Regions from separate parts of the Sporosarcina soli genome, predicted to be linked through region 1. Evidence: riboswitches for the same ligand, from Rfam matches in the RefSeq annotation. Region 1 holds a riboswitch; the other holds the start of a gene.
The links. A riboswitch is a leader RNA that binds a small molecule or an ion and turns the genes downstream of it on or off. The one in region 1 is predicted to bind S-adenosylmethionine.

Region 1 (15,418 bases):
TTCATTAAGCAGTCACATCCCGTTTTACAAACGTCGTATAACTGATTACCAAAAACACAATGAGGTAAACCGCAAGCACCGCGAGTGAAAACGGCATCGTCATGCCTTCGACGATTCGGAAATCCGATTCATAGATCGTCAAATCCATATGCGTGAAGACAATATACTTTACAATTTCATACTGCGACAGAATCATGACGACCGTATTGCCCATGAAGTAAATGAACAATGACAGACCGATTGCCAGCGAGCTGGAACGGAAGACGCTACCGATCATAAACGCGAATGTTGCCGTCATGAAGACATTCCCAAATGACAACAGCAACATGTAAAGCCCTTTCCCCCAAACCGACGCTTCCACAACTTCTTTGCCATTCCAAACAAGTTCCTGTCCGTTGCCCGATTGAAAGAAAAGATAGGCGCAGACGATGGAAACCACAAATCCGACAAGCATCAGTAAAGCACCAAACAGCATAACCGTCACATATTTGGACGTCAAAATCTTCCATCGTTTCACCGGCCGGGACAATAACATCTTGATCGTTCCTTGTGAAAATTCGGCAGCCACAATGCCCGCCGCGACAATGACGGTCAGCAACACAACGATGGATCCGATTCCTGAGGAGTCCATAATCATTTTTTCCCGGCTATGATCGTCCAGCGGTGCTATGGAATTTGCGAGGCGATAGTCGAGAATCTTTTCCTTGCCTTCCAGTCGTTCCTTATCGCTATCCGACAACATCGGATTCCCAAGTTGTTCTTGGACGTTCGTCAGCTCGCCTTGCACGACCGTTTTCCAGTCCGGTTTGTCATAGTCATTCATCGTCTGGATCCATTTCGTTAACCCGAACATCCCGGCAATCATGGCGACAAGCAGGACCGTCATCACCCATGTCCCTTTTTTACTCCATAACTTCATCCATTCATTTTGTATGAGCTTCGGCAATTTGGCCACCCCCTGTCATTTCCAAAAATTGATCTTCGAGTGTTTTCCGATGCGGCTGGACCGCAAACAATTGCAATTTCTGATCGGTCATCTCCTGGATAAGTCCAGGGATACGGGCTCTTTCCGCATTGATAATAAACCCTCCGTTATACGCTTCCACTGCGAACCCTTCCGCTTTCAACATCTCCTCCGCCGCTTCCGTCGGCAATGCCTCAATATAATAGTGGGACTCCCGTGCCTCCGCCATATCGCGGATATCAATCAATTGACCATTCTGAATAACCGCAATCCGGTCACACATCAGTTCGATTTCGGACAACATATGACTTGAAACAAAAATCGACACGTCTTCCTTCTCTGCAATGCTCCGCAAATACGTCCGAAACTCGCGGATGCCCGCAGGATCCAGCCCATTTGTCGGCTCATCTAGAATCAAAAACTTTGGACGATGCAATAATGCTTGCGCAAGCCCAAGACGTTGTCGCATCCCCAGTGAATACGTCGACACTTTCTCGTGAATCCGATTTTGCATACCGACTTGCTGAACTACTTCATCGATGCGTGCTTTCGACACGTTTTCATGCATGCGAGCGAAGTGAACCAAGTTTTTATAGCCCGACATATATTTATACATCTCCGGATTTTCAACAATGACCCCGACTTTCGACAGACCTCCTTCGAAATCGTCCGCCAGCGAAATTCCGTCAATGATCACATCTCCACCCGATGGTTCCATCAGCCCGACCATCATCCGGATTGTTGTCGTTTTCCCCGCCCCGTTCGGACCGAGAAATCCAGTAATTTGCCCCGGATATAACGCTAAATTCAAGTTGTCGACAATCTTTTTCCGACCAATTGTTTTCGTTAAATTCTTCAATTCCACGACTGGTTTCATTTCCACGTTATCTTCCCTCCCTAAACAATGACACCATCCAACTCATGTCATCTCTCTTTCGCGATGATCTGCTCACCCTTTAACACCACAATTTCATCAAATAACAGTTCCCATATATTAATGACTCTTATCGTTTTTCAAAGTACTCGTTCAGCCCACCTATTCAACATGATGGATGAGCTTTTTTATTTTGCTTTTGTATCATCTGTCTTCTTATAGATTTTATAATGATAAAGAGACAGTACAAAGCGATAGGCAAGGCTAATACGAGAATTTGCTCATTAACAAAGTAATGTATGACTATTCCAGGTAGGATACTATTTGTGTGTAACCTTATTCCAATCAAAATCAGACCAAAAATAGTAGCACTAAGCATCCCCATCGGGCCATTTAAGAAATGTATACTAATAAACAACAATAATGAAATTGTGATTGAAAAAGGTTTTGAAAAGCTTTTTAATAAAACACCTAAAACGAATCCCCGAAATATAATTTCTTCCACAATCGGTGGCTGGATGGACCAAATTAACTCTGATACAGGCGATTGTAAATTCGATGGCAATAATACATATTGAGTTATTGAAAGAACTAAGAAGAATAGCGTATAAATATACCCTTTCCTAGACCCTTTTAGCCCCAAGAACTTCAAATAAGATGAGTATTGTCCCCCTGTTACTTTCAAAATTTTAGGTATACAGGCCAAATACCAAATTAGGAAAAACACCAAAACGGAGAGATAAAAATACATCATATACATAGTAGAAGACTGACCATCTTGTAACATTAACTTAATGATAAAAGAAAATGAATAGAGGATCCCCCACCATAAAAGAACTGCAAACAAACTGAACCCTATTGAACTCTTTTTGGTCAAATCCTTCCCCACATCACTTTCCTTCCCTAAACAATGACACCATCCAACTCGTCGCATCTTGCCCATACGTATCCCGTATTTCGTCCACCGCCTCATGCGCGATCAGACGGCTTCCCTTTAGTACGATAATCTCATCGAGCAATGGCTCCACTTCTTTTAATTCGTGCGTCGATAGGATGACCGTTTGCCGCTCCGGGTCCGTGAAACGGATTAGCCCTTTCGCGATATCATCCCGAACCATTGGATCCAAGCCGGAGAACGGTTCATCCAACAAATAATAATCCGCTTCCCTTCCAAGTGTTGCCGCTATTTTTGCCCTTCCCCGGTTCCCTTTCGACAAATTCTTCAGTTTCGAATTAAGATCCAAGTTCAAAAACTGTGCAATTTCCTTTGCCTTTATCGGATTAAAATCGGTAAACTGCGACTCATAAAATGCAAATAACTGACCAACTGTAAAGTACGGGTAAAACATATCCGCATCGGGCATATACGCAATATTTGTGGCTACCTTACGCGTGATCGGCTTCCCATCCAACACCGCGCTCCCCGCATTCGGTGTCAACAATCCGGACATTAGCTTCAGCAGCGTCGTTTTCCCACTGCCGTTCTCCCCGACAAGACCGATGATTTTCCCATGCGGCAACGTCAATGTAATGTCTTCCAACGCCTTGCGAGTGCCATACTTCTTTGTAATATTTCTCAATTCAATCATCGTTTGTCACCCCGTTTCTGTAGATGTTCCACGATTTCCGCTGTCGTAAAACCGAACGCTTCGACGTTTTGGAGGAATGATGTCACCAGTTGCTCTTTCATTTCATCCCGAAGCATCGCAATTCTCGCTTCATCTCCTGTCACAAAAGATCCTTGCCCCCGTCTTGTTTCCGTGATTTCCATCTGCTCCAGCTCCTTATAGACGCGCTGCATCGTATTCGCGTTAACCCCGGCTTCCACCGCATATTCACGAACCGACGGCAATTTTTCCCCAGGCTGCAAGGTCCCCCGAATAATAGCTCCCGTGATCCGGTCGATGAGCTGCTGGTAAATTGGTTTATCTGGAAGAAAATCAATGCCCATCGTTTACAACCTCACTTTCTTTTCAAACAACATGGATCCCATAACGAAATAAAACAGGGTCAGCAATCCATAGAGAACAAGGCTACCCACCGTTAAAATCGTTCCACCAGGAATAATGTAGTTGTTAAACATTAATAGATCCACCGTCTGAATTGGACCATACATCGGTCCCATATCCATGACTGTTTGGAACACTTCCGTGAACCAGACAAGCGCCCATCCATAAAGCCAGACGTTCACTAAGACAATCATGACGAGGATCGAAAACCAGCCAATCCGAGAACGGAATACTTGATAAATGGACCAGAAGAAAAACACGATCGCCATAACATAGACCGCGTTCAATAAAATGACAACGCCGACGGTCAACAAGAGATCGACATCAGCCCAAAGGAAAACAAATCCGCCGAAAACATAGGCAATGCCTGCAACGATCCCATATACGACGAGCGAACAGACTACCGTCAGAGTAACGAGGACAAACTTTGCCCCCACGAGCTGTCGTATCGATGCAGGCGAATGAAGCCAAATATCCGGTTTACCTATCTCTTTTCCTAAACTATCGAAAAGCAAAGTGATCGCCATGATCATGTGCAACGTAAAACAAATGCCAATCATCGGTTGGATGGAAGTGAGGAACCCTTCCGGCGCGCCCAAAAAGAGATGAGAAACTCCCCAGAATAGCAATAGATTATTCAAGAACACAAAGAAGACAAGTCTCCATTTCATATGTGCCCACTCTTTTTGCACTAAACCTCTCCATCTTTTCATAAGCTTTACAACCTCACTTTCTTCTCAAAAAGGACAGCTGCAACGATGAATAGTGCAATTGTGAAGATTGTCTCGAACAGGATCTCACCCGTGTAAAATACCGTCTTTGTATGCTGGAAATAAACAAAATCCGTTGTGATCATCGGGTTTTTGATGGCCATTAAATCGATTGGACCAATCCGCACGAACTGCTTGTAGAAGTCCGAGACAATAAATTCTCCATAGAGCCGGGACAACAGCACGAACAAAACGAAAGTCACAACCATTGAAAACCCCTTTATATACGGCTTCAACAAGCGATCGATCACCCAGAAGAAAAAACCGAGACTCATAAAAACGAGCGAAATTGCAAAAAGCATGACGATGAAAATGATTCCGAAGAAAAGCAGTTCATTGAACGAAAAAATGCCTGATTTAGAAAAAATATAGTGAATCGCCAACGCCAAGGTCGGAATGAGCAATCCGACGGCCCCAATCATCGCTGCCAAAAAGACTTTCGTCCCAATTAACTTGAAAATGGACGCATTTGAATGTAGCCACACATCAGGTCGCTTCATCTCCCTGCCCAACATCGTAAGCAAAGCAACAATCGGTGCAAGTACACTCGCACCCGCCCATAGAAAGCAAATGACAAGCGCAACTTCAAACACATGCATGTCAGCATCGATCAATCGAGTAATCAGAAGTGGAAAAAATAACATGACAACAATTGCCAATAGCGCACTCGCAAGAAGTGGCCACTTCATCGTCACCCACTCTTTCCACACCAATCCATTCCATTGTTTCATCAGCGTACCTCCTCCTGTACCGGTGTATTAGTTAAATAGTACACTATAGATAAGGGAGTTGTAAAGCAAAATCATCAGAGGGAGGAGTTCCGGGGAATAAAATTGTTTTGATTGCACTTGCGATGGATTTGATTGCGTTCAAACCGCCTTTGCTTGCATTCAAGTCAGATTTGATTGCAACTCAGGACTATCTACCCGCAATTTCACCCACAAAAAACACCAAGAAAAATCCATCTTGGTGTTCACGCTTCAATGATCTCTTTTTCCCTTACATCAAGCTGTCCCAATTCATGCTCCATCTCATCGCGCTTCCTTGCAAGCTGATCTTGAACACGTCGTACATCCTGAAGTACAACGTTCAGTTTACTTTTGGCGTCCGTAATCCGCGAATGCACCATCCAATCCGAAAAGATATTATCAAAAAACACATCCGTGAAAGTGAAAATATCATTGTTATTCACCTTAAATGATTCCGTCGCCGCATTCTGAACATCCATAAGCTCCGTTTCAAAATGACGAAGCGCGCGCTGCGCACGATGGACGAGATCATCTGAACTATTCATTTCAGAGTATTTCAACGCCGATACAACCAACCCACCTCCAAGAAATGTGTCCCATATCGACATTCCTTCCGCCGATCCAAGCTTATCGAGCGCCGCATTCAGCGCACGGATCGCCTTGCTCCCTGCATCCCGAGCTTCCTCGATTTCGCGTAGCATCGACCGGACGCGTACTCGATCATCCGCAATCTTTTGCAACGTCGCATGGGCAACGGAATCATTCTGCCGAATCCACGTCTCTTTCTCCTGCAGAAAATCCGCCCATTCCTCATCGATATAAGCAAATTCCGGATTTTTCATCGCTTCACGTAGGCGTCCGACTTCCGCCTCCAAATCCGTCACCGTTTTTTCCGCTTCATTATATTGCAGTTCTACTTCCGCCACTTCGGCCATTTCCTTCTCCATCTGCTCATCCCATTTGCCCGTCCACTCTTTTATTTTATTCATAAAAGAAAATTTCCCAAGCTGTACCACGTCCTGCTGTTCTTTCGTCAATTGCTTCTGCAACCGATCGCGCAAAGCACGCGCATCCTTCAATTGCGCCTCCGTGCCATCAAGTCGACGCTTTACCCGGTTGCGCTCCGTCCGCAACATCGTCAAGTCCATTTGCCGTTTGTGTATATCCTGTCTCATAGTCCGCACCCCTTTTTACTATATACGGCAATCCACATCCTAAAGTTTCAAGGAACAACTATCAAATTATCCACATGTGGGTAAGTGAAAACGAAAAATAACAATCCACCACCTTATCCACAACTTTGCGTTAACATAAAAAAAAGCAAAGCCTACAAACGTAAGCTTTGCCCATCTTATGATTTATCCCCAAACTTCCTTCGCTACATCGACGATGAATTTCAATTTCTCCCATTGTTGCTCTTCCGTCAGTTTATTGCCATGGTGCGTGGAAGCGAATCCGCACTGCGGGCTGAGGCATAGTTGTTCAAGTGGGACGTATTGTGTTGCTTCTTGGATACGTGCTTTGATTGCTTCTTTGTCTTCCACTTCACCGTTTTTCGATGTGACAACACCTAGAACGACTTTGGCGCCATCGTTCGGAATATATTCTAACGGTTTGAAGTCTCCTGAACGGTCGTCATCATACTCCAAGAAGAAACCGTTCACTTTTTCTTTTGCCAATAGCGTTGGTGCAATCAGTGCATAACTTCCTTCGAATGCCCACGTCGATTGGTAGTTGCCACGGCACAGATGCGTTGTGACCACTAAATCTTCTGGCTTGCCTTCCAATACGCCGTTAATGACACGGAGCGCTAGGTCAATCAGTTGCTCTCTTGAATACGCACCGTCGTTGAATGGGATGTCCGGAGCAGAAAGTCCTGCGATGTACACATCATCCAATTGCAAGTAGCGCACACCTGCTTCGTAAAATGCATGTAGTGCATCGCGATACGCCTGAATAACATCATTTGCGTACTCTTCGAGATCCGGGTAAATATTCACATCACGAATTCCTGCATTGAAGAATTGGTTTGGACTCGGAATTGTTTGTTTGGCTACGGCACGGCCACCGACGATTTCATTGAACTCAATGAAGTCTTTAATGAATGGGTGGTCTGGATTAAAGGAAATCTTGCCTGTGTTACGAACGTTGTATCTTTCCGTTTCAACACCATCAAATTTGTAACCTGTCTCCGGCACATAGCCTTCAAATCCATTCAAATGCTCCATGAAATCCAAGTGCCACCAAGTGCGTCTGAATTCGCCGTCCGTGACGAGTTCTAAGCCAACTTCAATTTGTTTGTCGACAATGCGTTTGATTTCATGTGTTTCCACTTCACGCAATTGTTCAGCCGTGATTTTGCCTTCTTTGAATTCCTTCCGTGCTTCGTGCAAGTTTTCCGGACGCAGGAGACTTCCTACATGATCCGCTCTGAAAGGTGCTTGTATGGCTGTAGCCGGTTTGTTTGTCATGGTAAATTCCTTCTTTCCCTATCTATTTTTGTGAGAAATCAATTGAACACTGTCTTTTTAAGGCAAGATTGCAAACGATCTAACCGGAAAGCCAGAAGCTTTTTCGGGCTTCGGTACAATATTGAAAATAACAGCACCTTTTGCAGGCACTTTATCCAAATTCTTCAGTAACTCAATTTGGTACGTATCTTGGTCCAACACATAATATTCGCCGAGCAGCGCTTGGTTTTTCTGGAAGTCGATGGCCGAATCTGTATCGAACGTTTCATGTCCGACTGCTTTCACTTGCCTTTTTTCGAATAAAAATTGGAGAGCGGCAAGCCCCCAACCTGGGATGCGGTTATTGCCATCGGCGTCTTTATTGCAAAACGCCTCGTTATCTGGCCAACGCTTGTACCAATCAGTTCGCAATGCGACAAATGTGCCTTCCTCAATACGTCCATGCTGAGCTTCAAACGCCAAAATATCTTCCACAGCTAACGTAAAATCATGATCGGCAGCCGCTTCTTTCGATTTATCGATAACTACAAGTGGCAATACCAATTCCTTCAACCCTAGTTCGTCCAAATACCGCGTATCCCGTACAAAATGAATCGGTGCATCAATATGTGTACCATACTGCCCAGCAAATGCAAAACGCTGTGCAAAAAAACCGTCCTGATGATCGAATAATGTCGTGAATTCCGCCGCATCGAATGCTGAAAAATGCGGTGAATCGGGTCCGAACGTATGCGTCAAATCGACCCACTCTTTTTCCTTCAATAATTGAATCGCATTGATCAATTCGTTTGCCATACGTATCTCTCCTTCATTCATTTCCTCCATAAAAAACCTCTTCTCGTAGTAAGAAGAGGTTTCCGCATAATCGCTTTTCGCTCTTCTTATCTTCAACCACATACATCATGATTCTGGAATTGGCACAGTTCGTAAACGTCTGTTGCCGGGGCATCAATGGGCCAGTCCCTCCACCCCTCTGGATAAGAAAATCATCTATTCAATTGGTCTATCGGTTATCCCCAAACTTCCTTCGCGACATCTACGATGAATTTCAACTTCGCCCATTGCTGTTCTTCCGTCAGCTCATTCCCGTGATGCGTGGAAGAGAAGCCACATTGCGGGCTTAGGCATAATTGCTCCAACGGTACGTATTGTGTCGCTTCTTCAATACGCGTTTTGATCAATTCTTTGTCTTCTACTTCGCCGTTTTTCGATGTGACAACGCCGAGAATCACTTTCGCACCGCCGTTCGGAATATGTGCAAGCGGCCCGAAGTCTCCTGAACGGTCGTCATCATACTCCAAGAAGAAACCGTCCACCTTTTCTTTGGCAAATAAAGTAGGTGCAATATGCGCATAGCTACCCTCAAATGACCAAGTCGATCTGTAGTTTCCACGGCATAAATGCGTTGTGACAATCAAATCTTCCGGCTTATCCTCCAACACGCCATTCACGACACGTAACGCCAAATTGATTAATTCTTCCCTTGTAAATTCATCGTCACTATGTGGTAGTTTTTCCGCTGAAAGCCCCGCGATATAGACATCGTCAAACTGCAAATAACGGACACCCGCATCATAAAATGCCTTCACCGCATCCCGGTACGCTTGAATGATATCGTTCGCGTAATCCTCGATATTCGGGTAAATTTCTCTGTTGCGAATTTCGCTCGGGAACAGCTGATTCGGACTCGGAATCGTCTGCTTCACCACTGCACGTCCTCCGACAATTTCATTGAGTTCAATAAAATCACGGATGAAAGGATGGTCCGGATTGAAGGAAATTTTTCCGGTATTGCGGACATTGTACCGCTCTGTTTCAATCCCTTGGAACGGGCGACCCTTCTCTGATACATAGCCTTCTATGCCATTCAAATGCTCCAAAAAGTCGAAGTGCCACCAAGTCCGTCTGAACTCACCATCCGTCACCACTTCCAAGCCCACTTCAAGTTGCTTCTCCACGATGCGCTTAATTTCTTGCGTCTCCACTTCGCGCAATTGCTCCGCAGAAATTTTGCCTTCTTTGAACTCGGCGCGTGCTGTATGTAAATTTGCCGGTCGCAATAAACTTCCTACATGATCGGCTCTAAATGGTGCTGTCGCTACTGTCTTTGTTTGGTTTGTCATTGTCTATTCCTTCTTTCTAGTTGTTTTTTAAGGGATATAAAAAAACCCCTTCCATGATAAGAAGAGGTTTTGGCAATTTCGCTAGATTCTCTTCCTATCTTCAAGCCCACGGCAAGATGCCACAGCTTCTGGAATTAGCACAGTACTTCATAGAAGTCTGTTGCTGAGGTATCAAAGGGCCAGTCCCTCCACCTCTCTCGATAAGAAAGTTACGTATTCGGTTGATAACTACTACAATACAGGTGCTAGAATAGAATGTCAATATCGAAATCAATAAATGTTTGGACTATTCCATTTTGCATGAACTTCACAATGGTCTAACAATCAATTACGCCTCAGCGTAATTCCGTCCAGATTTTGAATCAGCAGGTATTTGGACTTCCTCTGAGTTGAAACGAATACTGACATTCATCCTGCTAATTATGGAAGTGGTGAACCTCTACTGAATCAAGTTAAAAAGCCCGCACAAGTTGCGAGCTTTTCCCTTCACTGATCTTTTACAGGTTCATCCAGCAGTTTCTTTCTAACAAAGCTCAAATGCTTATACATCTGTTGAAAGGCTGCGTAAGGATCTCTGTTTTTAAGCGCTTCGTAAATCCCTAAATGATGTTCCACGGTGACGCCAGGCTCACGGAAAGGAATGAGACTATCCGTTTTTTCATGGGCAATCAACAATGATTCAATCATCCCTTCAACAACTGGGTTGTTGGCGCTTTGTGCAATGATGCGATGGAATTCCTTGTCTAATCGACCGTAGTCGCTGTCTGGATTGGCTTGGATACTATCAATCGTTTCCTTCAATTGCTCCAGCTGGTCGTCCGATATTTTTTCGGCAGCAATCGTAACAAGCCCTAACTCCAACGTCATACGCGCTTCAATGACGGCGGAAACGTTATTGATCGATAAGGCAAGCATCACTTTGAATGGATTGCTACCTACTCTTTCATTGACATATGTACCCCCGCGCGGTTTTCTCGTAATGATTTCTAATGTTTCCAATGAACTGAGCGCTTCACGTAAAACAGGTCGGCTCACGTCAAATTGCTCCATCAGCGTCATTTCCGCCGGCAATTTATCGCCCGGTCTCAATTGTCCACTCATAAGCAGTTGAACAATCTGTTCCAACACTTGTTGGGAAAGCGTGCTTCTGCGGACTGTATCCATTTTATATTCTTTCATCCAATCCCTCCTTTCTTCTCTTACTGGTTTTTACATGCGAATACGGCTTGTCATTCGTTCATAGACCAATTTCGCAGTCAGAATATCAAAAATCGAGACACCAACCGATTTGAAAAGGGTCGTTTTTCGCTTCATTTCCTCATTTTCCCCGCCTTGTACAAGGCTTTTCAGTTCGGGAACCGTCTTCTCACTATGTCCAAATGCCCTGGCATTCATCAGTTCACCACACTCGGAAAATGCCGCGTGCGTATCAACATAGAGATGGTCCACTTCTTTGATAATTGCGTCGGGAATTTCCTGCATGAACGATTTGAATGCTCCCGATCCTGCAAAATGCTTTCCAGTCAAATCCACCTTGCCATCATAAGGGAGGACCGGATCGATTGACGTCGTTGTTGTAATGATCAGTTGTGCTTCTGTCAAAATCGTTTCTGGATTTGAAATTTCAAAGCGGATCGATGGAAATGCCTTCTTCGCTTTCTCCATAAACGGATGAAGTCTTTCCTGACTACGATTATACACCAAAACCCGTTTAATTTGTCTGACAGCGCATGCCGCCTCCAAATGACTCCATCCTTGGTCGCCCGTACCAATCACACCAATGGTATCCGTATCATTGGCCGCCAAGTATTTCATCCCCAGGCCGCTAACAGCACCGGTCCGCATCGCTGTAATCGTCCGCGCATCCAATATCGCAAGCGGTTTCATCGTTTGCCTGTCATTCAACAGAAAAATGCCACGCAACGTCGCTTCCCCAATTGCAGCATTTCCCGGTGCGATCCCAATCACTTTTGCCCCATAATAATCTTCATAAAAAGAAGGCATTAAAAGCGCAGAATTGTCGGCATCATTGATGAATAACCGTTCTGGTACGAGCGACCTTTCCTCGCCATCATTCAAATAATATTCTTCAATTATATCGATAATATCTTTCACGGTAACCAAACTTCTAATTTCTTGTTCATCAATGAAACGCATCTTAATTCCTCCCAAATATCATTATCAATCACGCCTCGGCGTGATTGCGTCGAGATTTTGAATTGCGAATCGAACGACGAAGGGTTCGATTTGCCGTATTTCTGCGATCTTTGCAGAAATTAAGGCACATTCCTTTCAGTACAAAAACATTTGCTGAATGAAGATAAACAGAAGAGAGACCAACGATTTTCGCTGGTCTGTCCTGCAACGGTTCTCCCCTTATCGAAACAAGGAGTTAAGCTTTTCATCGCATAACTCCCGCTCCTTCATCTTATTTAATGAACACAGTTTTAATTGCCGTGTAAAATTCTTTTGCTGCTTGCCCTTGCTCACGGGAATGGGAGCTGGATTGCTTCATGCCACCGAATGGAGCTTGCAGTTCAACCCCCGCACTTTCAGCATTAATACGTACCAGACCTGCATCCATTTCATTGATGAACGACAGCATATTGCTAATATTTGTCGTAAAAATGGAAGCACTTAGCCCATACTCTGAGTCGTTTGCCAGTTCCAACGCCTCTTCGATCGTCTCCACTTTCATTAGCGCAAGCACTGGACCGAAAATTTCTTCTCTTGCAAGCGCCATGTCAGCAGACACGTTTTCAAAGACAGTCGGCTCCACGAAGTAGCCATTCAAACCATCTCTTTTCACTTCGTTTCCACCGAGGAGAAGTGTAGCACCTTCTGCTTTTCCTTTTTCAATCGCGGAAAGGACTGTATCCAACTGACCTTGACTTGCACTCGGTCCCATCCATGTGCCTGCATCCATGCCATCTCCGACTGTGATTTTTGCCACTTCTTCAAGCAATCTCTCTTTAAATGTCTCATAAATATCTTGTTGCACGATGACGCGGCTCGTGGCGGTACATTTTTGGCCGGATGATTTCAATCCACCGCTAATTGTCGCTTCAACAGCCAACTCCAAATCTGCATCGTTGGCAACGATGACCGGGTTTTTCCCACCCATTTCAAGTTGATATTTAATACCTCTTGAAACAGCAATTTGCGCCAGTTGCTTCCCGACCGCATTCGAACCTGTGAATGTAATGGCATCGATTTCTTTATGGTTCGCCATTTCGGTTCCAATCAAAGCACCCGAACCTGTCACCAAGTTTACGACACCGGCAGGGATACCCGCGTCATGTAAACACTCGATGATTTTTGCGCTCGTAACAGCCGTCTCACTGGCCGGCTTTAGCACGACTGTATTCCCATAAACGAGAGCCGGCGCCATTTTCCAAATCGGGATCGCTACCGGGAAATTCCAAGGCGTGATAACACCGACAACCCCCAAAGGCACTCTCGTCGTGAACATCAACGCTTCGCTGTCCGTCGAAGGGATCACATCGCCGATCGTACGCATCCCTTCGCCCGCAAAATAACGTAAAATAGCTACACCACGTGCCGTTTCACCTTTCGCTTCCGGAAAAGTCTTCCCCATTTCAAGCGTCATCGCCGTTGCGATATCATCGATTCGCTCTTCCATAATGGACGCCGCTTTTAGCAAATAATCGCCCCGCACATTCCCTGCCAGTTTGCGCCATGCTTTTTGCGCTTTTCTTGCTGCCGTAGCAGCTTTGTCAAAATCATTGCTGTTGGAAAGTTGATAGGCTCCAACCACTTCGTCCTTGCGCGCCGGATTTTTACTGACGCCTGTTTTCCCTGTTTCAGACGCGACCCATTCACCGTTAATATAATTCAAGTAGGTTGTTGTTCTTGCTTCAGTTGTCGTTGCCATAATGTCCTCCTCTTAAACCGCTGCTACTTTAGCAGGATACTTTTCCAATGCCTTTTCAATAATGACTTTCAACTCTTCATAATGCGATTCTTCAACCGGTGCGATCGGTGCGCGAACATTCGTCGTCACAGGAAGACCGACGATTTGCATGCCCGCTTTAATCAACGATACCGCATAACCCTTCTTCTGCTTACGAATACGATGAATCGGGAAAATGACATCTTCGTATAGTTCATTCACCAGAGCTTTATTGCCGCTGAGCAATGCCTCGTAATACTTGGCTGAAATATGAGGTATATAATTGGAAATCGCCGATGAATAGGACGTGAAACCAAGGTTCACATACGACGCCATTGTCACTTCCGCTAACGGCATCCCGTTGATCCACTCTAGCCGATCCCCAATCAAGTGTGTAAACTCCACGTTCTTTTCCATATTGCCGATGCCATCTTTATAGCCGACAAGCTGTGGCAGTTCACATAGTTTCTGAAGTGTTTCCGCTTCAAAAATACAGTTATCACGTTGATAGACGATCGCATTCAAGTCCGTGCTTTGAATGATTTCTTTCAAATAATTGTAAATGCCATCCTGTGATGGATCGATCAAATACGGTGGTAAAATCAAATACCCTTCTGCACCAAGCTCTTCAGAAATTTTCGCCTGCTCCAACGCATGTGTGATATTTCCGCCAACACCCGTATAGAGAGGAACTTTTCCTTTCGTCTTTTCAACAGCCACTTCTACCATCGCTCTATATTCTTCGTTGCTGACTGCATGTAACTCGCCTGCTCCACATGCAACAAAAATGGAAGATAACCCTTCTTCAACTAAAAACTCGATATTCTTCCCCAGTCCTTCTAAATCCAATTTCCCCTCAGCATCCATCGGTGCAACTGGAAATCCTAAAATCCCTTTTGGTGCCTTCCTACGATTTGTCGTCATGTAAATTCCACCTTTCAAAATAGTCTTTCAATTTATATGTCTTATTGTATTACAATTATAAAGTTCTGTCAAATGTAAAAATTCCATTCTATTGGTATAGTAATTTCTAAAATTTTGTCATCACCGACTGGTGATTCTTAATGACCATTGGGATGGATTAATTTTTATCTATATGCACTTACCCTTCAATAAAAGCTATAGGTAACAGACAAATAGTAATATCAATGAACAAGCGACGAATTTAAGGGATGTCAAGAGTTACTAAATATAGGAATAAAGCAAATTTATAACATCTCAATCCTAAGAAGTAAAAAACATCATCCGAATGAAACAAAAAAGTTATAACATAGAATTCAATCAAAGAATTATCAAACTCTATAGATCTGGCACGTCAGTGAGTGATTTCGGAACCATAATTTTTCGGAAATTTTGTGAACCCAATAAAGCAATTTCCCACCTAAATTTTAACAATCCGTCATTTTTAACTCTCTAACTTATTACTTATAGTGAAAAGAAAAGAGCCAATGTGTCAGCGATGAAATAGCTCTACACACTGGCTCTCTATTTTTGAAGTTCTTTAATTTAAAAGTATAAATTTAATAATCATGTCTTGAAACATTT
Region 2 (15,418 bases), on a different contig from region 1:
AAAGCCAGCGCCTTCGCCTATATGAATGCCATCAATAGCGTTGTGTCAGCAGGGTTGAGAAAAGTATCGGTAGAAGAGATGGCTATAACTAGATAACACAAGTAAGAGGAGGACTGTGGCCATGCCGCAGTCCTAATTTTTTGCCTTTTTCATAATCGCATGGATGTAGGAGGTTTTTATTTGGATTGCTGTGGAAAGGGGGATTCTGTACGTGAAAATTCAAAACCCTCATGACAAGTTTTTCAAAGAAACAATGGGAAATGTGGAGACGGCAAAAGACTTCCTCATGAATTATTTACCGGAATCGGTTATGCAAGTTGTAAACTTGGACACCTTTGAGCTGGAAAGTCGTTATCTAAACGCAATGTTCAACAAATGATTACCCAAATTGAAACGAACTATCCTGAAGGGAGTGAAATGACCATGACAATGGCAGAAAAGTGGATGGAAGAAGGCAGAGAAGAAGGCATGGAAAAAGGCGGAGCAGCAGCTTTATCCGAAACTGCGATTCAACTGTTGATTGGAAAGTTTGGGAAAGTCCCTCAAGACATGAAAGATGGCATCATGAATTCTGACACAACTACTTTGAAGCTTGTGTTGTTCAATATTTTTAGATATGAAAGTATAGAGGATGATCGAAGATATATTCAATAATGCAGTTTAAGAACCCGCTGCTAACTGACTGAAAACACTTATGTAATCATCATTGATTCCGCAAGTGTTTTATTATTATTTTATGTGATATGGTAATGTCGGAAGTGTATGTTCGTTTCGTTGAGTGTTTTTAAAAAATCCGAAACAAATACCTAAGAACAGGAATGAGAAACGAACTGTTACTAAATTGTAACGGTTCGTTTTCCTTTTTTACAAAGATAAGAAAGTATAAAGAAGATACTCACGCAGCTCCAAGTTGTTCCAGCACCTAAAATTTACACCGTCGTTTTTGCTGCATTATGTTTTGACATAAAAATACCGAATAACATCAACAAAATAATGAAGATAACTGTCACACCCATACTCAGCCATAAGTCGGTCCGATCCACATCAAATTGAAACCAATCGGCCGCGTAAGGTACTAGTTTCCACGGGGACACTGTCCAGTATGTCCCGATCAATGAATCAACAAGAGGATAAATAAGTGTAATGACAATCGCTAGCCCAGCCGTACCACCCGTTGACAATGCGGCACTGAGCGTTAACACAACCGTGACAACAAAAATAAGCCACAAACTATACGTCGCGATAAAGCCAATAACTGCTCCCGTATCGACAGCATTAAAAAGAATGCCAATGTAATACCACGCCCCTATAAATCCAAGCCATGCACTACTAAGTACAACTACATTTATGACAAGCCACTTGCTTATAAAATACGATGAAAATGCTATCGGACGAACATATATCAAAGTGGCTGTGCCATTTTTGCGTTCACCGGATATGGAACCCATAAACGCAAGCACAATAATCAGCATACCAATAAACTGGTATTGACCGAGCAATGAGACGAAGATATCCTCCCCTTGAAAGGTCGGCCATTGGAATGCTGTCCCTTCCGGCAAATTCCCCACACTTTTCATAATTTCAGGTAAGAAGTGATTCGTGATAGGTTCCAATATGCCGAAAATGATAAACACTAATGGAATCCACAGCATTTTAAAATTCCGCGTCTGTTCACGCCACTCTTTTTGTAACAGTGCACGAAAACCGCCCATTAGATCACCGCCACTTTCATAAAAATTTCTTCCAGGCTTGCCGTTTGCCGTTCTACTTTACGAATCGTAAATGAAGCCGAGCTTAACAAAGATAAGACATCTGACATCCTCACATCTTCTGTTTGCATGTCGATGTAAACGACTACCCCTTTAGTGACAACTGGCCATTTTGCTATTGCGATAAAACGTTGCAATTCATCTAACCGCTCAAATTCAATGACAATTTTCGGCTCCGCATAGCGTAAACGCACTTCATCGAGTGAACCGTATTCGACTAATTTTCCTTGACGTAAAAATAACAACTGATCGGTCATTTCTTCCGCATCATTCAAAATGTGTGTCGAATACAAAATGGTTGTTTGCTGCTGTAATTCTTTCAATAAATCCATGACTTGACGCCTTCCTACTGGGTCTAGCGCCGATACAGGTTCATCGAGCAACAGCAATTTAGGTTGATGCACAATCGCTTGTGCGAGCCCTAGTCGTTGCTTCATCCCACCTGAAAAAGTTCCTGTTTTTTTATGGATCGCATCGTTTAATCCGACAAATTCCAATGTCTTTTGGGCTTCAATGAATGATTTTTTGGCTGACACACCACTTAAACGTGCTGCCATTTCTGTAAATTCCAATGCAGATAACCAAGGAAAAAATTTTGGATATTGCGGTAAAAAACCAATGACGGAACGAATGTCGTGTTTGCTTGTTTCTCCGAATTGAATCGTTCCACTTGTTGGCGTAACTAAACCTGCCAACATTGATAACGTCGTTGTTTTTCCAGCACCATTTGGGCCGATTAATGCGGTAGACGTATGCGCTTGGAGTTCAAAGGAGACATGATCGGTTGCGATGTGTTCCCCGTATACTTTCGTTAATTGTTTCACTTGCAGTAAACGCATTACACTTGTCGCCTCCCAACAATAAAGTACAAAATAGGACCGAGTAAGTTAATAAATACTATGATTAAAATCCACAGGATAAGCGGGCCGTTCGTCCGCTTATGGCGCAGTACATCGATAAGGGCTACGACCATTAGGATCAATTGAAGAACGATAATTGGTAAAATAAGATTCCACGGTATATTGGCTAGTTCAGCCATATAATTCACAACCTTTCTTGTTTTGATATAATTGGATTATAACACTTTTTGTTATAGTTTGTATATAACAATGTGTAGGAGGGCCGGTTCTCGTATGTTGTCCAGTCGCTTTACTTTTTTTCAATAGAATGAAAAAAGGGTGACGGAATTGCAACATAAAGGAACCATCCCTGTGATTATTGGAACTCGTACCGTTCTGTTAAAATATAGTTATACTATATACATTTCAACTGTATATAATTGAGTGGAAATAGCGGAGGGTAGCAACATCAAAGTGTATTGTTTGAAAGACTATGTTAAGAAAACTCAATAAATGTCGATAGGAAGAAGTAAGAAGCTGGAAAGGACGGTGTTGGGATATGCAAGTGTTTAATGGATTAAAAGCAAGTCCGTTTACGAAAACTTATTCACCACAGATCATGCATAAAGCGAATGATGCGAACGTAGAAAAATCCGTCAAAAGGGATTCGATTATGATTAGCGATGAAGCACGAGCGCGGCTAGGGGATTGGCAAGAAAGGTCTGCCAATATGATTGAAAGCTTAATGGAAAAACGCCAGAAAGTTCAAGAGGCGAAAAGTAATTTAATTGAACGTACATTAGAGGCTGGGGAAGAACTTTCGACGATTAAAGAACAACTGGGAGCATTCGATGAGCAAATTACGGAAATCGAAGAACAAATGGCGGCAATAGAAGCACAGAAACGAGAAAGAGAACAGCGTGAACAAGAAGAAAAGCAACAAGCTGCTACCAAAACACAGGAAAAATCTGAAGGTATGCAATTGACATCTCTTCTTCAATCAGCCCAATCCCTTGAACAAGTCAGTGCGTTAAAACAGGTGAAAGTACCAATCGAAAATGCGCATCGTCGACTCAAAACAGAAATGGCATATGACCAAGAACGCGGGACATTTGTAGAAAGTAAGGCAAAGAAAATTGACGAACTTGCCGGGCGTATGCGAAGCATCGACAGCGAGATGAACAACCAAATTAGAAATGCGAAAGAATCTTCGAACGAAATAAATGGGAAAGTTTCTGTTGAGGAAGAGCAAGAGAAGTTAGTAAATGACTCCCATGAGAACTAGATATTATATTGAACGGATAGAGTAGCAGGAATCAATCTGCTTTCTCTATCCACCAATCTTTTTTATTACTAAGTGTAGTCAACCTGATTATTTAGCTGATAGCGAGGCGTGGGTTACCCTCTCCATTTTATCTTCATGAGGACATCATAAGTTTTCTTCGCTTAATATTTTTTCGCCAGCATACCCAAAGCCGATCCCAGAAAGTATAGAAGGAATCGCCAATTTGATAAATTCCTCTGGTAGCATCTCTTTACTACTTCTTCTCCATTCTACAGAAGCTCCGTAAATTCCCCAGCTTAATACAACAGCAGTAATTTTTAGCGCTTCATCTTCTTCGGTTTTATTTTGGAATAACAACATTTTATAAAAAATGATTTCGAGCTGTTCCCGAATGATACGGGCAATGGTATCTTCGTATCCTCTATGACAACGATTGGATAAGGATTTTTGAAAATTTGTGATCGCTTTGAAAATGTTAACCAACGCTTCTTCATTCAGTTCGTTATTTTGATAATCATTAAAATCCAAATTCACTAACAAGACTTCCGATAACACCTTTTCCAGTAAATCGTATATATCTTCAAAATGATAATAGAAAGTGGCGCGATTAATCATAGCATCTGTTGTAATATCCTTAACGGTAATCTCCTTAAATTCCTTTTTACCGGAAAGTTCCATAAAAGAATCCATGATTAACTTGCGTGTACGTTGAATGCGGGGATCCGTCTTTGGGTGAGTCATGTCAATCTCCCTCCTACTTTTTCAACAATTTCCTCAATGTGTTGGATAAACGACATTTTCAATGAACTATTGGTATTGATGCTTTTCATTATGTTATAAAATTCAATTATAAGCGAATAATTAATTTCTAAAAGAGATGAGGGAAAATACATTGAAAAAAAATCTGAATATGATTTGTGATTTAGAAACGGGTATTTGCGGAGTGGCTGGCGAAGAGGAAATGGGGCTTATTGATTTTAACCAACCAAAAAAAAAGGTGAATCTATATTATGTGACGGATCCTATTTGTTCCCATTGCTGGGCCATTGAACCGACACTCCGCCGTTTTGTCGAGCAATATGGCCATTATTTTGACTTTCACACAGTTATGGGAGGTTTGCTGGAAAAATGGCATGATGGACCAATCGATCCTGCAAACGGTATTTATAAACCAGCTGACGTTGCGGGTCATTGGAGAGAAGTGGGAGAACATTCAAGAATGCCGATTGATGGTAGTCTAATGATTGATAATCCGGTTCAATCTTCTTATCCAGCCTCGCGTGTATTTAAAGTCATTCAAAAAAATCATGGCGATGCTGCAGCATTTGACTACTTGCGCCGTGCCAGAGAAGAACTTTTCGCATTCAATCAAAATATATCAGATCCAGCGGTGATGATTGAAGTTGTCGATAAACTCGGTCTTGACGGGGAAGCTATTGTCAATGAAGCTGAACAGCCAATCGGACAACAATTATTGAATGAAGATTTTGTTTTGACAAGAAACTTAGGTGCCAGAGGTTTCCCCACGATTATTATGATGAATGAAGAAAATAAAGGCGTGAAAATTGTTGGAGGACGTCCGTTTGAAAATTATGTTGACGGATTAAAACAAGTGCTAAATATAGAAGAACTCCAACCAAAACAACAGCCGTCGCTTTCCAGCTTGCTTGAAAAAGAAAAACTGCTATTTTCCAAAGAAATTGAAGTCATGTACGATGTGGAGCAATCAGACGTACACGCTTTTATTGAAAAAGAACTTTCACCAGAGAATTATCAAGCGAAAGAAATTCTAGGGGAATACTATTTTACAACGACTAAACAATAAAAGTACAAGGCACTCGGTCCGAGTGCCTTATACTTTTTTATTCCCTAAAGTTGCATATTAGCTTTACTTTTTTGATTCTTATTTCGCTGTATGTTTACTTGTTTACGTTTTTTCTTCTAATACGAATCATCTTGCATCTACTCTGTGACTAGATTCTCTTTTAGACTTCAGTTAATATTGATTTATGGGAATAGTTATTCAGAGATGTCACTTGCCATTCAATCTACTGCGAAACGATATGACGATCGGGGGAGCATACTTTGAAAAAGAATTCATTCGTCAATCGGTTTCATTTTATAACAGTATCATTAAAAGGGATTTCACAAGCCATTTTGATAGAAAATGCCGTTACCGGGGCTATCATTCTACTCGCCATTATGATATCTTCCTTTTCTTTAGGCGTCATTGCTCTGCTGTCAGCGATGATTGGTACATTGCTAGGCAAATTAGGCGGGGCTGATGAAGAGCTTGTTGATCAAGGGCTATTTGGTTTTAATTCTGTGCTTACAGGTATGGCCCTTTACTTGTTTCTAACGGGTCCCTACCATTGGATCCTCAGTCTGGTCGGCGCCTTTCTTGCTGCCATCGTGACTGCCGCATTGATGCATGTGATGAAAAATACGGGCATACCGGTTCTAACATTCCCTTTTGTTGGATTAACTTTGTTTACTTTGCTCGTTTCTTATCGGTTAAGTGCAGTACATACGAGTAATGCACTCGTTCCTCAAAGCTTATGGCAATGGAAATTGGATATTACAGGGCCGTTTAATTTGAAAGAAGGCATCTTTACCGGAATTGGACAAGTATTTTTCCTTGATTATACAATATCCGGGATTTTACTTTTTGTTGCTGTTTTTTGGGCCGGTTGGCGACTTGGTCTTTATGCTTTTTTAGGGAATGCAGCAGCTTTATTAACAGCTTTGATACTAGGAGCAGAACGTTCATTAATATTTGTAGGCTTGTACGGCTACAATGGGATTTTAACTGCCATGGCAGTGGCAGTCGTATTTAATACGAGCAAAAGGCGACTTTCTTATGTCTCGGGAATACTTGCTGCTTGTTTGACCGTTCCAATCGCAGCGAGTCTTCATACATGGCTTCTACCTTTTGGTCTTCCACCATTAACACTGCCCTTTGTATTAAGCACATGGATATTTCTTAGCGCAAGGAAAGTACTGCCTAAGTTGTAATTCGACTCATTGAAATACTTTTTCATTTGTTGACGATTTAAAATTAGTATATTATGATTGTTCATACAAATACATAAACTTATCAAGAGAAGCTAAGGGACTGGCCCGTTGAAGCTTCAGCAACCTCTGCGTCGCAGGAAGGTGCTAATTCCAGCAAGGGGAAACCTTTGGAAGATAAGAGACAAAGCTATATTTACCTAGCCCTCTTTTCTGTCGAAAAGGGGGCTTTTACTATTGAAGTTTTCTAAAAATCAAAGAATCACAAAAATAGGAGGAACAGTCATGACTAAAAAAAGAATGTATTTAAATGCCTTTGAAATGAGTTGCGCGGCGTTTCAGTCGCATGCGTTATGGAGGCATCCAGATGATCAGACACCTGGCTATAAGGACATTGAATATTGGACACATCTTGCGAAAGTTTTGGAAAAAGGGCACTTTGACGCTGTATTTATCGCGGATGTATTAGGCGTTTACGATGTATACAAAGGTTCAAGAGATCCAGCAATCAGGTCTGGTATGCAAGTGCCGGCCAATGATCCAGCTTTTATTGTTCCAATCATGGCATCTGTAACCAAATCTCTTGGGTTCGGATTAACTGCCTCCACTACACATGATCATCCGTATACATTTGCTCGAAAAATGTCAACATTAGACCATTTGACGAAGGGAAGAATTGGTTGGAATGTCGTGACATCTTATTTAAATAGTGCAGCAAAAAACATTGGTCTCGACACTCAAACCCCACATGATGAGCGTTACGAGCGGGCTGATGAATACATGGAAGTTGTCTATAAGCTATGGGAAGCAAGTTGGGAAGATGATGCGGTTGTCATTGATAAAGAGAAAGGAATTTATACAGACCCTTCTAAAGTTCATGACATTAACCATGACGGCAAGTACTATCAAGTTCCAGGAAACCATATATGTGAACCATCACCACAGCGGACACCGGTTATCTTTCAAGCTGGAGCATCCTCTAGGGGCCGGGCGTTTGCAGCCGATCATGCTGAACTTATTTTTGTATCGTCCCCATCTTTAGAGAAAACGAAAAATATCGTTGCAACGTTTAGGGAAGATGTTGTCAAGTCCGGCAGATGATGTTAAAGTGTTGACGACCGTTACCCCGATTGTCGCGCCGACGTTGGAAGAAGCGCAAGCAAAGCTTGAAGATTATAAGCGATATATCGATCACGAAGGGGCACTTGCGCTAGTGAGTGGCTGGACAGGAATCGATATGGCGGAGTTGGATCCGAATCAAAAGGTGGAGTATATTGAGAATGACGCAATGCGATCAATCTTACAAGGCTTTGCGGGCATGACTGTGAATGAAATCGCTGAAAAAGTTGCACTTGGCGGTCTCGGTGAACTGATTGTCGGGGACCCTGAACAAATAGCGGACACATTAGAGGAATGGATGAACATTGCCGATATTGATGGATTTAATATTGTTTATTCCATTACACCAGGCTCCTTCGAAGACTTCGTTGAGCTGGTTGTTCCGGTATTACAAGAGCGGGGGTTAGTGCGAACAGCATACGAAGAGGGGACTTTCCGGAATAACTTATTTGGCCATGACCAACTAAGAGAAAATCATCCTGCTAAACAAGTGCGAAAACAAGTCGTTAGGGAACTAGTTACACAATAATGGATATCAATATGAAGTGCGGTTGATCGGCTGTGGATGAGAAATGGCGTTACAGAAAAATAACCTCCCTGCTTTCTTGCTGGATCGCGTAGGGAGGTTATTTCTTCATAGCCGCTGTCATTGCGGAAAATCTAATCAATCACGCCTCGGCGTGATTGCGTCCAGATTTTGAATTGAGCAAAGCTCAATTAACTCCTTTCAAAATCTGTGACATCCGCCGGAGGCTTGGGCCAACAGGATGTTGGCCACTCAGGCGTTGCCAATCAAACAGCGAAGGGTTTGATTTGCCGTATTTCTGCGTTTTTTTGCAGAAATTAAGGCACTTTCATTCAGGACGCGGCGATCTTAGCCTGAGTTCCTCTAATCAGCAAATCTTTTTGTACTGAAAGCGAAGCGTCAGCTACAGGGAGTTTGAACTCCCTCTGTTTGAAATGAATTTTGGCATTCATCCCGCCACTTATAGAAGTGGGGGACTTCTGCTGAATCAAGTTAAATTTCTTTCACATAATGCTTTTTAAAATCTGGATGGATTGAAAATTTACGACGTAAATGGATAAGGTTTTCACCAAAGCTTTCTTCCAAAAGCTCTCTATGTTTCTCCATAATTTCCATGAGGTACAAATCATGAATCACGACTTCTGTAATGGGCATGACCAAACCTACATGCATGGTCCATGCCGCACGGCTATCCTTACCTAGCGAAACAATACCTGCTACCACTTCTGAATCATCTCCGCTAAAGACAAGCCATTGTCCACCATACTCTTCTGTAATTTCATGACCCATATAGTGCAAGTAAACAGTAGCAAAATCAGAAACGATTTCCCCGTAAGCAATAATGATTACCTGAACTCCTCTGTTTGCTGCCTGTCTTAGTTCAGGCTCCAACTCTTCGTATTCCTCTTTCCAAATTTCTAAGAGAATTCTTTTTTTCGCCGCTGCTATACATGTTTTTACTTTATCAAGTATTTCATGACGACCTGTGATATTCCAAATATTCTCCCGGTCACTTGCAGAGTTTTCAAATTCCGCTAAAGATTTTTCTGCCAGTTCAAAGTTCTCTTCTGCTTTCAGTCGACGGTTTTTAATGAGCTCTTTTGCGGGGACAGGTGTATACTGCGGCGTATTCCCGTGACTAACGAGAATATCGCCGCGCATGACAAGGCCGTCCAGCACTTCATAGATTCTTGAGCGTGGTACGCCAGAATTTTTAGCGACAGCATAGCCGGTTAAAGGCGATTCTTCCAATAGAGTCAGATAGGCTTTCGCTTCATATTCGGTGAAATTCAGGTTCTTTAATGTTTCTAAAATGTTTTCTTTCATACAGCTCTCCTATATAAAATTAGTCGCTACCTTTGTAACTAGTATTTTATCAAAACGTATTGATTTAATCCAAAGACATCTGCTATATTTACATCAGTAGTTACTTGTGTAGTCACTAAAGAAGGGGGAGAGATTTCATCGTGGAAAACTTACTTACATATATCTCCATAGCTGCAATGATGGTGATTATACCTGGGGCAGACACGATGTTGCTTGTCAAAAATACACTGAGCTATGGTCCAAAAGCTGGGCGTTATACTGTTCTTGGCATGGCAATGGGGCTATCGTTCTGGACATTGATTGCGATCCTTGGCTTATCTGTTGTCATCGCAAAGTCGGTCGTTCTTTTCAGCATCATTAAGTATTTGGGAGCCGCCTACCTAATCTATTTAGGAATAAAAAGTTTCTTTACGAAAAGCGTGTTTTCTTTAAAGGAAATTCAATCCCAGGCCAATTCGCCGACGACGTATTCCAACCGGCATAATAAAAGTTCTTTTATGCAAGCGTTACTGAATAATATTCTGAATCCTAAGACTGTTTTGGTTTATATCACAATCATGCCGCAATTTATCAATTTGGATGGAAATGTAAAACAGCAATTGATCCTATTAGCCTTCATCCTAACTGCACTCGCTGTAGTGTGGTTTCTATTTCTTGTCACGCTCATTGATTACGCTAAAAAGTGGTTGAACAACCCCAAATTCCAAAAGATATTCCAAAAATCAACGGGCTTGGTTTTAATAGGCTTCGGTGTGAAAACAGGAATTTAACTTTAATCTTCGCCGTTCAGATCATTGAACGGTTTTTTCTATTCTAAGGCAGTTAATTTGGAAATAAATCAATATAGTGATATATTTATCTTGTATCGAAAGTATTACTTTAGTTTCAGTAAATCACTTACATCAGGAGGTAATTACCAATGAAAGCTGCAGTATGGCATGGTCTAAAAGATATTAGAGTAGAAGATGTCGAATTACGGGCGCTACGAGAAGATGAAGTGAAAGTGAGAGTCGCATGGGCAGGTATTTGCGGAAGTGACTTGCATGAATATGAGGAAGGACCGGTCTTCGTACCAGTAGATGCGAAAGCGGATTTGACTGGCGAAGTTGCACCACTTACAATGGGGCATGAATTTGCTGGTGTTGTTGAAGAAGTAGGTTCAAAGGTTACAAATTTTAAAGTAGGGGACCGAGTTGTTGTCAACCCTACACTAACATATAGAAAGAAACATGAAGAAGTGGATCGCTTTGATGGATTTAACTTCATTGGGTTACATGGAAATGGTGGATTTGCGAAGTATGCGAACGTTCCTGAAACCAATATTCATCGTTTAGCTGATAATTTAACATTGCAGGATGGTGCATTAGTAGAACCAATGGCCGTAGCTGTACAAGCTGTAAAAGACAGTGGCGTCGAATTAGGTGATACGGTTGCAGTCTTTGGTGCGGGACCTATCGGATTATTAACGATTATTGCGGCTAAAGCATCTGGCGCAAGTAAAATAATTGTATTAGATCTGTCTGATAATCGATTGGAGAAAGCGAAAGAATTAGGTGCGACGCATGTGATTAACTCTGGTAAAGAAGAGCCTGTACAAGCGGTGCGCGCAATTGCGCCAGACGGGGTGGATGTTTCCTTTGAAGTCGCAGGAGTTGCACCGACATTTAAACAAGCCATTGACGTAACAAAACCAAAAGGTAATATGATGATCATCTCTATTTTTGCCAGACCGATCGAGTGGAATCCAATTCAACTTATCAATACTGGTGTAAATGTCCTATCTTCAATTGTTTATACACCATCCACATTCCAAAGAACAATTGATGCAATGAGCACTGGACAATTAAATCCACAAGGAATCATTACAAGTCAAATTGTGTTGGATGATATTGTTAACAAAGGATTTGAAGCATTAACAAACGACAAAACTCAATCCAAAATTTTAGTTGAGTTAAGTGGTGAAAAATAATTTAATCTTATTTTATAAATGAATATTGTTGTTATCAAAGAGGCTGACTCACAAGTCTCTGAAATAAAACAGGCGGAGAGAATTGATCTCCGCCTGTTTTAATTGTGTAAAGAGCACTCATTGCGATAACGTTCTTACCTGTCATATGGTTCAACAAATTCTTGCAATTTTTTTAGCGTTTCCAATAAATCCTGATATTTTTCCTGGCCGATATCCTTTTCAATTTTCCCCTGTATTTGCAACCAAATAGGTGTTGCTTCTTCTAGCTTGGCAAGACCTATTTCGGTTATCGAAACGGATTTTGTTCTTGAATCACTTATATCTTTTGCAATGTTGACATAGCCCCTGTTCTTGAGAACATTCACATTGCGAGTAACCGTGGATTGGTCGAGTAACATGACGTCTCCCAGGTTGCTGATTGAAATTTTATCGTGACGGGCAATGTTCACTAACATATAATATTGGGTGACTTTTAGGCCGGTAGATTCCATTTTCCTTTCGTAAGCTTGCGTCACACTCCTCGCTGCTTTCCTAAGATTTGCACAAGCGCAAAATTGTATAATGTAATCCATTTTATTATGCGTGTTATTCATCAAGTGAATCTCCTTTTAATTTACAGATAATTATTTCTTGACAGATAATTCTTTTGTTACTACCATTATATATGTATATACATAGACTTGGAAGAGGACACAAGGAAATAATATTGCGTGATACATGTATATACATACAAAAGAGGGAAGAGGGGGGTAATTGTGATGAAGCAGGCACTTTATTTAGATGATTTAAAAGTGGGGGATACTTTTGTCAGTGAAAGGTATCAATTAAGTACAGAAAAAATAAAAGAATTTGCCCGTGAGTTTGATCCGCAGGTTTTCCATTGTGATGAGCAGCTTGCGGAAGATACTTTTTTCAAAGGGTTGGCGGCGAGCGGTTGGCATACTGCTTCTATTACGATGAAACTTTTGACGGAAAGTCTACCTTTTGCTCATGGGATTATTGGAGCCGGGGGAGAGATTAATTGGCCACTGCCAACCCGTCCAGATGATATTTTATATGTGAAAAGTACAATTAAAGAAATCAAACCTTCAAAATCCAAACCGAATCAAGCACTTCTACTTGTTGAAAGTGAAACGTTAAATCAAAAAAACGAAGTTTGTCAAAAGTTAACGGCCAAACTGTTAAGCTTTAGAAAGAGTGAAGGATAGGGGATTGGCGATTGTTTCTATGGAAGTCTAAACAGGCATAACCCCGTTCCAGCTATCAAACGGGGTTTTTTCATGGGATAAAATCCTCAAGTCAGCGGATAAGCCGGTTCACCTTTGCTTTGTTCAAACGTTTCGATAAACTTTTCGAGCGTAGAGGTTAAGTAGGCATCTTTTCGTCTGATAAAGACGGTATTGATTTTGCTATATTTTTCAGGTAGATAATGACACTGGATCAATCCTTTTTCTTCTAAATGGGAAACGGCCGATTTCGGGACGAATGTAATGCCAAGTCCCATGGCGACGCTTCCTAAGATGGTTTCCAAGGTACCGAACTCCATCACTTTTTGTGGTGTGATGTTTTGGTCTTTATACCAATTTTCTAATCTTGCCCGGTAGCCGCATCCTTTGCTAAAACATAGGAACGGCTCTTTTTTTAATTGTTCCAATGACGTTTTGGTGTTGTCCGATATGAGGACCAGTTCTTCTTGAAAAACGTCATGGGCAACAAGTTCAGGATGCTGGTTAATTTCCGTTATAAAGGCACCGTCCAGATTATGATTCAAGACGTCATTTTGGAGTTGTTCGGTAACCCCTGTCAGAAGTGATAAGTCTACATTTTTATATTTTTTGTTATAGGCAGATAATATAACCGGTAATTTTATGACGGTTTCAATGGACCCGATTTCCAGTTTTCCTGCCGGTTCCGATTTACTTTGGACGACTTTTTTCATTTCATTTGTCAGCTTTAGGATTTTCTCGCAATAGACTAGCAGTTTTTTTCCTTCAGGCGTTAACGTCATTCCACGGTTATGCCGGTTAAAAAGAGCTGTATTCATTTCAGTCTCAAGTTTCTGGATCCGTGATGTAATATTTGATTGGACGTAACTTAATTCTTTTGCGGCTTCAGTAATCGTTCCTTTTTTTGCAACCATTTGAAAGATTTCCAAGTCTTTAAACTCCACCCGATGCCACCCTTTCCATTTAACTTTCTTTCATGATATCACTAATTTAGATGTTAAACATCATTATTGTTCATTTTGAGAGATAGCTAACTTGTGATTAAATGGATATAGAGAAATTAATTGAAGGAGACAACGATTTGCGTGAAAAATAATGTAGTATTGGGTGCTTTTTTATGTTTGATCTCCGCAATATCTTGGGGAGCAATGTTTCCGGTAGCGAATCATGCGTTTCAACATATTGACCCACTTTATTTTACGATTTTCCGTTATGGCTTTGTAACGATCATTTTAATCGTGTGGTTGTTATGGAAGGAAGGCAAACAAGCTTTCCGCTTTGAAGGGAAAGGTTGGCACCTGTGGTTTTACGGCACAATGGCCTTTGCAGTTTATAATTTGCTCATTTTCTGGGGGCAAGATTTATTGGGCAATCCAGGTACGATGATCGCTTCCATTATGGAATCTTTAATGCCGATGATTTCTATCATTATTGCCTGGGTGTTCATCAGACAACGACCTCATGCATTTACAATGTTTTGTGTGTTTATCGGGTTTGTTGGAGCATCGTTAGTCGTCACAAAAGGTGATTTTGGTGCTTTTTTTACAGCGAAAAATGACATTCTTCCCTCTTTATTGATTTTTATCGCAGTCGTTGGGTGGGTGGTTTACACGATGGGCGGAAGCCGATTTAGCAAGGATGGCTGGTCCGCGTTACGTTATTCGACGCTAAGTTGTTTGCTTGGAACGGCTACTGCACTTGTTGTCGTTCTTGGAGCGACACTTTCAGGTTACGTCTCGTTTCCAACTGTTGAAACAATTATGATCACGAGCCCGCATATTGCTTTTATGGTAATTTTCCCAGGTGTGATTGCCTTGGTAGGGTGGAATTATGGCGTGAGTGTCATCACACCGTTAAATGGATTATTATTTTTGAACCTGGTACCTGTTACGACGTTGGTCATTCAAATTGTTCAAGGGGCGGGCATCACAGTGTACGATTATATAGGCACCATTTTCATTATCATATCCTTGTTGACCAATAATATTTTCCTAAGGTGGCAGCAAAGAAGCAAGCAGCCGAAAGAGAATTTCGAAGGAAGATTACAGGAAACATAAAAACGACTTCCAACGAAGTCGTTTTTATGTTTGCGAAAAGGAGTTCAAGCTCTTTCTCTTGCTTTCTGTGTATCTCGGACGTTTTTCTGGACGGTGATGGCTGCAAAGATACTAAGAACGAAAGCCATCGCATAAAATCCTTTTTCACTTAGAACGATACTACCTGTGTTGTACAAACCGATACCCATCAGTAATATCGATACAAGCAGGGCAAACCAACTAATCCCATAGTAAATATTTGTCACTGGGATACCTTCTTCTTTATCTCGTACCGCTTTTTGCAAAGAGAC

Region 2: linked by a shared signal. The riboswitch ahead of ACFPRA_RS12150 (NtaA/DmoA family FMN-dependent monooxygenase) and the one ahead of ACFPRA_RS14355 (5-methyltetrahydropteroyltriglutamate--homocysteine S-methyltransferase) in region 1 are both predicted to bind S-adenosylmethionine.

What each region holds. Positions count from the first base shown of each region.
Region 1 covers NZ_JBHSNO010000007.1:135,802-151,219, reverse strand. The annotation lists gene ACFPRA_RS14405 (ABC transporter permease) at 5-955, opposite strand; gene ACFPRA_RS14400 (ABC transporter ATP-binding protein) at 924-1,841, opposite strand; gene ACFPRA_RS14395 (CPBP family intramembrane glutamic endopeptidase) at 2,005-2,727, opposite strand; gene ACFPRA_RS14390 (ABC transporter ATP-binding protein) at 2,729-3,427, opposite strand; gene ACFPRA_RS14385 (GntR family transcriptional regulator) at 3,424-3,789, opposite strand; gene ACFPRA_RS14380 (hypothetical protein) at 3,793-4,560, opposite strand; gene ACFPRA_RS14375 (hypothetical protein) at 4,566-5,348, opposite strand; gene ACFPRA_RS14370 (hypothetical protein) at 5,591-6,541, opposite strand; gene ACFPRA_RS14365 (5-methyltetrahydropteroyltriglutamate--homocysteine S-methyltransferase) at 6,725-7,837, opposite strand; gene ACFPRA_RS14360 (cyclase family protein) at 7,895-8,632, opposite strand; SAM riboswitch class I at 8,716-8,821, opposite strand; gene ACFPRA_RS14355 (5-methyltetrahydropteroyltriglutamate--homocysteine S-methyltransferase) at 8,848-9,960, opposite strand; SAM riboswitch class I at 10,052-10,167, opposite strand; gene ACFPRA_RS14350 (FadR/GntR family transcriptional regulator) at 10,447-11,139, opposite strand; gene ACFPRA_RS14345 (ornithine cyclodeaminase family protein) at 11,170-12,117, opposite strand; gene gucD (alpha-ketoglutaric semialdehyde dehydrogenase GucD) at 12,389-13,855, opposite strand; gene kdgD (5-dehydro-4-deoxyglucarate dehydratase) at 13,868-14,797, opposite strand; gene ACFPRA_RS14330 (NHL repeat-containing protein) at 15,375-15,418, opposite strand, start outside.
Region 2 covers NZ_JBHSNO010000005.1:1,691,848-1,707,265, reverse strand. The annotation lists gene ACFPRA_RS12200 (2-isopropylmalate synthase) at 1-96, shown strand, start outside; gene ACFPRA_RS12195 (Rpn family recombination-promoting nuclease/putative transposase) at 212-379, shown strand; gene ACFPRA_RS12190 (hypothetical protein) at 418-654, shown strand; gene ACFPRA_RS12185 (ABC transporter permease) at 930-1,712, opposite strand; gene ACFPRA_RS12180 (ABC transporter ATP-binding protein) at 1,712-2,608, opposite strand; gene ACFPRA_RS12175 (PLDc N-terminal domain-containing protein) at 2,608-2,808, opposite strand; gene ACFPRA_RS12170 (hypothetical protein) at 3,168-3,893, shown strand; gene ACFPRA_RS12165 (TetR/AcrR family transcriptional regulator) at 4,038-4,634, opposite strand; gene ACFPRA_RS12160 (DsbA family protein) at 4,804-5,718, shown strand; gene ACFPRA_RS12155 (urea transporter) at 5,979-6,908, shown strand; SAM riboswitch class I at 6,985-7,089, shown strand; gene ACFPRA_RS12150 (NtaA/DmoA family FMN-dependent monooxygenase) at 7,191-8,006, shown strand; gene ACFPRA_RS12145 (LLM class oxidoreductase) at 7,984-8,553, shown strand; gene ACFPRA_RS12140 (TrmB family transcriptional regulator) at 9,043-9,876, opposite strand; gene ACFPRA_RS12135 (homoserine/threonine efflux transporter) at 10,017-10,646, shown strand; gene ACFPRA_RS12130 (2,3-butanediol dehydrogenase) at 10,796-11,845, shown strand; gene ACFPRA_RS12125 (MarR family winged helix-turn-helix transcriptional regulator) at 11,980-12,438, opposite strand; gene ACFPRA_RS12120 (MaoC family dehydratase) at 12,604-13,053, shown strand; gene ACFPRA_RS12115 (LysR family transcriptional regulator) at 13,140-14,015, opposite strand; gene ACFPRA_RS12110 (DMT family transporter) at 14,157-15,128, shown strand; gene yiaA (inner membrane protein YiaA) at 15,173-15,418, opposite strand, start outside.